2 regions of the Microbulbifer celer genome follow, and region 2 is predicted to be linked to the other one. Evidence: predicted binding sites of a transcription regulator. Region 2 holds the regulator's gene; the other holds the start of a gene.
What was found. Region 2 encodes LexA, which represses DNA repair genes until DNA is damaged. Its sites were predicted from a motif close to ACTGTNTNTANANACAGT; they were not measured.
Positions count from the first base shown of each region.

Region 1: imuA (translesion DNA synthesis-associated protein ImuA) is a predicted target of LexA. The motif match lies at 1,144-1,161, and genes of this name have one in related genera.

Region 1 covers NZ_CP087715.1:841,763-845,174, reverse strand. The annotation lists gene LPW13_RS03320 (BaiN/RdsA family NAD(P)/FAD-dependent oxidoreductase) at 1-397, opposite strand, end outside; gene dcd (dCTP deaminase) at 433-1,002, opposite strand; gene imuA (translesion DNA synthesis-associated protein ImuA) at 1,200-1,943, shown strand; gene LPW13_RS03305 (Y-family DNA polymerase) at 2,007-3,412, shown strand, end outside.
Region 2 covers NZ_CP087715.1:1,885,357-1,888,768, reverse strand. The annotation lists gene topA (type I DNA topoisomerase) at 1-833, shown strand, start outside; gene LPW13_RS07925 (DUF6586 family protein) at 833-1,360, shown strand; gene LPW13_RS07920 (hypothetical protein) at 1,447-1,704, shown strand; gene lexA (transcriptional repressor LexA) at 1,852-2,460, opposite strand; gene LPW13_RS07910 (LOG family protein) at 2,640-3,281, shown strand; gene LPW13_RS07905 (DUF6763 family protein) at 3,389-3,412, opposite strand, start outside.

The sequences.
Region 1 (3,412 bases), 1.0 Mb from region 2:
AGCGGGTGCGGATCTGGGCCTTGGCCTCGCGGCATTCCGCCAGCAGCAGATCGACAATATCCCGGGACTTGTTGTCGCAGAACAGCTGGCCGAGGGTCTTCTCGTGGTAAGGGATACCGTGCTTTTCCACCAAGGCAATAAAGTCCCACTGGGTATAGCGGGCCAGGGCGGATTTACAGAAGTGGGGGTTTTCGCTGTAGAAATTGTCCGGCGCCGTGTACAGGTTGGTGAAATTGCAGCGGCCGCCGCCGGACATCAGGATTTTCTTGCCGACCTTGTTGGCGTGGTCCAGCACCAGCACACTGCGGCCGCGCTTGCCCGCCACCGCCGCACACATCAGGCCGGCGGCGCCGGCGCCGATGATCAGTACATCGGCCTGGGCGGGAAAGTCGCTCATAAGTGACTCGACAAAGTTCGATCAGGAAGGTTCGATCAGGTCTGCGGCAGGGTCACACCGCGCTGGCCCTGATATTTACCGCCACGGTCTTTGTAGGACACTTCGCAGATCTCGTCGGATTCGAAGAACAGCATCTGCGCCACCCCTTCATTGGCGTAAATCTTTGCCGGCAGGTTGGTGGTGTTGGAGAATTCCAGGGTCACATGCCCTTCCCACTCCGGCTCCAGCGGAGTCACATTGACGATGATGCCACAACGGGCATAGGTGGACTTGCCCAGACAGATGGTCAGTACCGAACGCGGGATACGGAAGTACTCAACGGTGCGCGCCAGGGCGAAGGAGTTGGGCGGAATCACACAGTAGTCGCCCTGCACATCCACAAAGCTGTCCTGGTCGAATGCCTTCGGATCCACAGTAGCGGAGTGCACGTTGGTGAAGATCTTGAACTCATTGGCGCAGCGCACGTCGTAACCGTAGCTGGAAGTGCCATAAGAGATCAGCCGCTCACCGCCCTCGCCGTGGCGCACCTGGCCCGGCTCAAAGGGCTCGATCATGCCCTCATTCTCAGCCATACGGCGAATCCACTTATCGGATTTGATGCTCACCCTGCCCCCTCGCTTTATACAAATATCTGGTCACAAAAAAGAGGCGGAATAATAGCCGGTTTGCCCTGTTCAAAAAAGTGCCAATCACGCGGAGCCCCCCTTGTCGCCCCTGGGCAACTACTGTATAAATTGCCAGCAGATACTGTATACACATACAGTCAAACCACTTTGAACAGCCCGTGCGGAGTAAGCCAACCGTGAACAGCGCCGAAAACTTCATGCAGAACAAGCAGTTAAGTGAACAGGCCGAGCATCAGCCGTCGGCCCGGTCTCCCGGCCAGCCACCACACCAACCACTGCAACAGTTGCTGACCCGGCCGGATATCTGGCAGCTGGCCAACCGCCAGCGTCAATCCCGCACCGGCATCACTACCGGCTATCGTGGTCTGGACGCACTGCTCGCCAACCGCGGCTGGCCCCGCGGAGCCACCAGTGAGTTACTGGTAGATAAAGCCGGCATCGGCGAGATCAGCCTGATCCTGCCTGCCCTGGCAGAAATGACCCGTCAGAACCGCATAGTGATACTCATCAATCCCCCGCATATTCCCTACGCCCCGGCTCTGGTACAGGCCGGCGTGCAGCTGGAAAAGCTGTTGATCCTGCATCCCCATGGGCAGCGGGACCAGTTGTGGGCCGCAGAGCAGAGCCTGCAGTCCGGCGCCTGCGGTGCGCTGGTCAGCTGGCAGGGGCGGGAAATACCGGCAGACAAAGACCTGCGCCGCCTGCAAATCGCCGCCCGCGAGGGCGACAGTCTGCACTTCCATTTCCGCCCCGGTTCCAGTGCCAACAGCCCCTCCCCCGCAGCACTGCGCCTGCAACTGAAAAGTGATGGAGAACAGCTGGCCCTGCAACTGGTGAAACAACTGAACGGCAAATCCGGCCAGCGTATCCACCTGGCCCGCAGCCCCAAACTGACCCGGCGCGACCAGCCTTTGCACTGACCAAAACAACCCGACAGCAGTACCAACCGAGGTTACCAACACAGTATCAACGGAACTCCAATCATGCTCTGGCTATGCATCCAACTCCCCAAACTCCCCCTGGAAGCCCTCGCCCGTGCCCACCGCGCCGGCGACAGCACGCCATTGGCCATCAGCCAGAACAACCTCATTATCGAGGCCAACGGCGCCGCTCGCGGCCATAGCATCGAGCCCGGTCTGAGTATCGCCACCGCCTGTGCTTACTGCGCCGAATTACAAATGCTGGAGCGGGACCGGGAGCGGGAAGAACAACTACTGCAACAACTGGCCCAGTGGGCCTACGGCTTTACCCCGGTGGTATCCCCCCGCAGCGCCGAACAGAGCAAGGGGCAACACGACAGCAACCCCGCCTGCCTGTACCTGGAACTGAGCGGCAGCCTCAAGGCCCTCGGTGGCCTCGCGCCCCTGCTGCAACAGCTGAACAAAGAGCTGCACAAGATGCGCATCACCCATGTAATGGGGCTCGGCCACAGCCCCAGCGCCGCGCACCTGCTCAGCCAGCTGCCGGAACACCGCCAGTGGCTTGCACAAACCAAGTCCGCCCCCACTCCACAGCAGTGGCGGCAGTGGATCAGCTTCGCCCCCAGCAAACTGCTCGACTGCAGCAACAAAGCCATCGCCAAGCTCTATGCCAGCGGTATCAAACGGGTCAGCCAGTTGCTGGCCATTCCCCTGTCGGAAGTGGGCAACCGTTTCGGGCGCAACTTTATCGATTACCTGGCACGCCTGAACGGCACCCGCCCGGATCCGGTTCCCAGTTACGAACCACCACCGGAATTTCACAGCGAACTGTTTTTCCCCAGCCCGCTGGATAACAGCGAGCAACTGCTATTCCCCGCCGGCCGGCTGGTGCGTGAACTCTGCCGCCAGTTACAACGGCGCCAGCTGTACAGCACACAGCTGTGCTGGGTACTGGATTTTGGCAGCCGCGGTTCCCGGGAGGTGAAGGTCGAGCTCTCGCGCCCACTGTTTGATCCACAGCGCCTGATCGCACTCACCAAGCTGCAGCTGGAACGGGTCGAGCTGCAAGAACCGGTTCAGGCTCTCACCCTCAACTGTCACCAACTGCGCCCACTGGAAGCACAGACCCTGCGGGAAGATTTCTTCGATGAAGGCAGCAAACTGCACGAGGGCTATCAGCTGATCGACAAGTTAAAAGCCCGCCTGGGGCACGAGGCCCTCTCCGGTGTCACCCTCAAAGAAAGCTATCTGCCAGAGCAAGCCTGGGCCAGTGCCGACAGTCTCACCCTGCAGAGCAAAGCCCAGGGACACCAGCTGAACCCGGTCAACGCCCCCCGCCCCAGCTGGCTACTCCCGCGCCCCCACCCTATCCAGCAACGGAACCACAAACTGTTTTATGACGGCGAAATGCAACTGCTACAGGGCCCGGAACGCATCGACGGCTACTGGTGGCAACACCATCGCCACGC
Region 2 (3,412 bases):
AAGAGGCGATCGATGCGGACAAAGACGAAGATGCCGAAACCCGGCAGTTGAGGGAAAAGCACCGCTGCCCGAAATGCGGCACCGCGATGGACAGTTACCTGGTAGATGAGCAGCGCAAGCTGCATATCTGCGGTAACAACCCGGATTGCACCGGGTTCGAGGTAGAGAAGGGCACCTTCAAGATCAAGGGCTATGATGGTCCGGTGATCGAGTGCGACAAGTGCGGCCACGATATGCAGCTGAAGTCCGGCCGCTTTGGCAAGTACTTTGGCTGCACCAACGAAGAGTGTAAAAACACGCGCAAGCTGCTTAAGAGCGGCCAGCCTGCGCCGCCCAAAATGGACCCGGTGCCCATGCCGGAGCTGCCTTGCGAGAAAGTGGATGACACCTACATTCTTCGCGATGGTGCGTCCGGGCTGTTCCTGGCGGCGAGTCAATTCCCGAAAAACCGCGAGACTCGTGCGCCGCGCATTAAAGAGCTGCTGCCGCACAAGAACGAAATCGACCCGAAATACAGCTTTCTCTTCTCTGCCCCCGCAGAGGATAACGAAGGTCGGGACACCGTTGTTCGCTTCAGTCGCAAGACGCAAGAGCAGTACGTGCAGTCCGAGGAGGACGGTAAAGCCACGGGCTGGAAAGCGTTCTATCGCGATGGCAAGTGGCAGGTAGAAGCGCCCGCGGCTAAGAAGGCGCCTGCGGCCAAGAAAAAGCCCGCAGCGAAAAAAGCGCCCGCAGCGAAAAAGAAGGCCGCTGCTAAAAAGGCACCCGCCAAGAAGAAAGCGGCCGCTAAAAAAGCACCGGCCAACAAGAGCACCACTACCCGGAAATCCTGATGAGTAACCCCTATACCGGCACAGTGGCTTCCGCGGTGCGCAAAAGCCAGCTGTTGCTGGCTTCTGCCTCAACACTGCAGGAAGCCTCGGGCGCAGGCAATATGCTTGAGCGCCAGGCGCTCATAGAGGGGGCCGTACTGCAGTTGTGGCGGGCATTCAGGGCTTTTCTCGCGGAGCAGTCCCATCAGCTTCAATTGGGTGTAGAGCCGGAAACTGCGCGGGACCTGGGGCGTTACGCCGAGGCCGCCAACAAAGTCAGTGCTGAGGTCACGGAACTGTGCAACCTGGCTGACAATCCTGACAGCTGGGTGGTTGCGCTGCAGTCCGCCTGGCGGGGGTTGTTAATACCCGGGCAATCCCCGCTCACTGCGGCAGGAGCCCAGAGATCGTCAGCGGTTAATCTGATTCCGATGGCGGAACTCAGGGACGATCCGGCAGCAGCGTTGACCGCTGAGTCTGTCCTGGAATGGCAGCAGGCACTCATCGAGCTGGTGACTCGTCAGCGCGCTCAGGGGCAGGAGTGGTGAAACGGCAACGGTCGCCGGCGCGCGACTGATCCCGTTCCCACCCTGTGTTACACTGCGCGCAAATCCCGCTGTAACTGGAGAAGTGAATGTCCACCGAGACCTACGAGATCATCGAGTTGTCCAATGGCGACGTGGCCCTGCGCCGTGCCGGCCACAAGGAAGACCCGTTGGTGCGTATCCAGTTCTCTGAGGAAAGCCTGCATTTTCTGCGCGAGCACAAAATTGCCATCGCTCGTGCCATGCTGGAAGCCGGGATCGAGGCCGTGCAGGATATCGGGGCCCTCGAAGCAGACGCTTTCGAGGAAGACGAGGCGGTAGACGTGACCGAGCACACCATTCACTGAACAGGTTTGACTCACTGAGCAAACTTGGATGTGAAAGCGGCAATTCGCAGTATGTCAGAACCAAAAACAGGGCCATCGGGCCCTGTTTTTGGTTGTGGTGTCAGAGGGAGAATCCGACGTTTAGTGTCTTAGTCCGGCCACATCGTATCAGTCGGCGTGTTGGCGAATCACGCCGACCGCCAATCCTTCGATGGCGAAGTTCTTGTCTCGCATATCCACCTGAATGACGTCAAAATCCTCGTTTTCCGGCAGTAACTGCACCGTTGCCTGATTGCCGCGGCGACGGAAGCGTTTGACCGTTACTTCATCTTCAATCCGCGCAACCACAATCTGGCCGTTGCGAATGTTCTCGGTGCGTTGTACCGCCAGCAGGTCACCGTCGAAAATGCCCGCATCCTTCATGCTCATACCGTGTACGCGCAACAGGTAATCCGCAGGGGGGTGGAAGAACTCTGCGGGAATCTCGCAATATTCCTCGATATTCTCTTCCGCCAGTATCGGGTTCCCCGCGGCAACGCGGCCGACGATGGGTAAGCCGCTCTGGTAGTCGGGAATGCGAATGCCCCGGGAGGCGCCGGCCACCATTTCGATAGCGCCTTTACGGGCCAGTGCCTTGAGGTGCTCTTCCGCCGCATTGGGGGAGCGGAAGCCCAGTTCCTGGGCAATTTCTGCGCGCGTCGGCGGGTACCCGGTGTCATCCAGGTAGGATTTGATCAGCTCGAGTACCTGAGTCTGGCGCGGAGTGAGATTCGTCATGGGCTTTCCTGTTGTCTGTATTTATATACAGTTGCTGGGATTATATACAGATTTGGTGTGTCTGCAATTCTCCAGCTGTATTTTTTACAGCTGCTAGACTTATAGGGGAGTCCCACTCCCAATTTGCACAATAAAAGTGATGATGAATTTGAGAGTGCGGCATATAAAGGAGAAGGCATATGCTGGATGCAAAAATGCCGGAAGCGTGGCGAGTGCTGCGCATTCAATCAGAACTGGTGGATGGTATTGAACGCCTGATCACGTTGAAGGGTGCGGTAACGGTTTTCGGCAGTGCGCGTTTCCAGGAGGAGGCGCCGGAATATCAGGAGGCGATGCACCTCGGAGAGTTGTTGGCCGGAGAGGGCGTGCCCGTGATCACTGGCGGTGGCCCTGGCCTGATGGAAGCGTGTAATCGCGGTGCATTTTCTCAGGCAGGTTCATCCATCGGGCTGAATATCGAGTTACCCTTCGAGCAGATTCCCAACGCCTACCTGGATATCAGTCTGAACTTTCGATATTTCTTTGTCCGCAAGTTCATGTTTGTGAAGCACGCGGTGGGCTTCATCGCACTGCCCGGTGGTTACGGTACCCTGGACGAACTGTTTGAAGCCCTTACACTCGTTCAAACACAAAAGGTGAGGCGATTCCCCATCGTGCTGGTAGGGAAGCGTTACTGGGCAGGATTGAAAGACTGGCTGCTCAATACCGTGCTTGAGTGTGAGTGCATAGACGCCGCCGATCTCGATCTGTTCTATCTGGTGGACACGGTCGACGAGGCTGCCGAAATCATTATCGAGTTCACCCGGGAAAAGAACGGGTAGATTGTTCGATACCTTTCCCTGGTATTTGGCCCCGCTCCTGGCGGGTCGCAGTGACTGATGGTGATAACCAATCTCTAGTGATAGCCCGTCACGTCGACTCGGCCGGCTTAATCGTCGAACTCGTCAGTGCC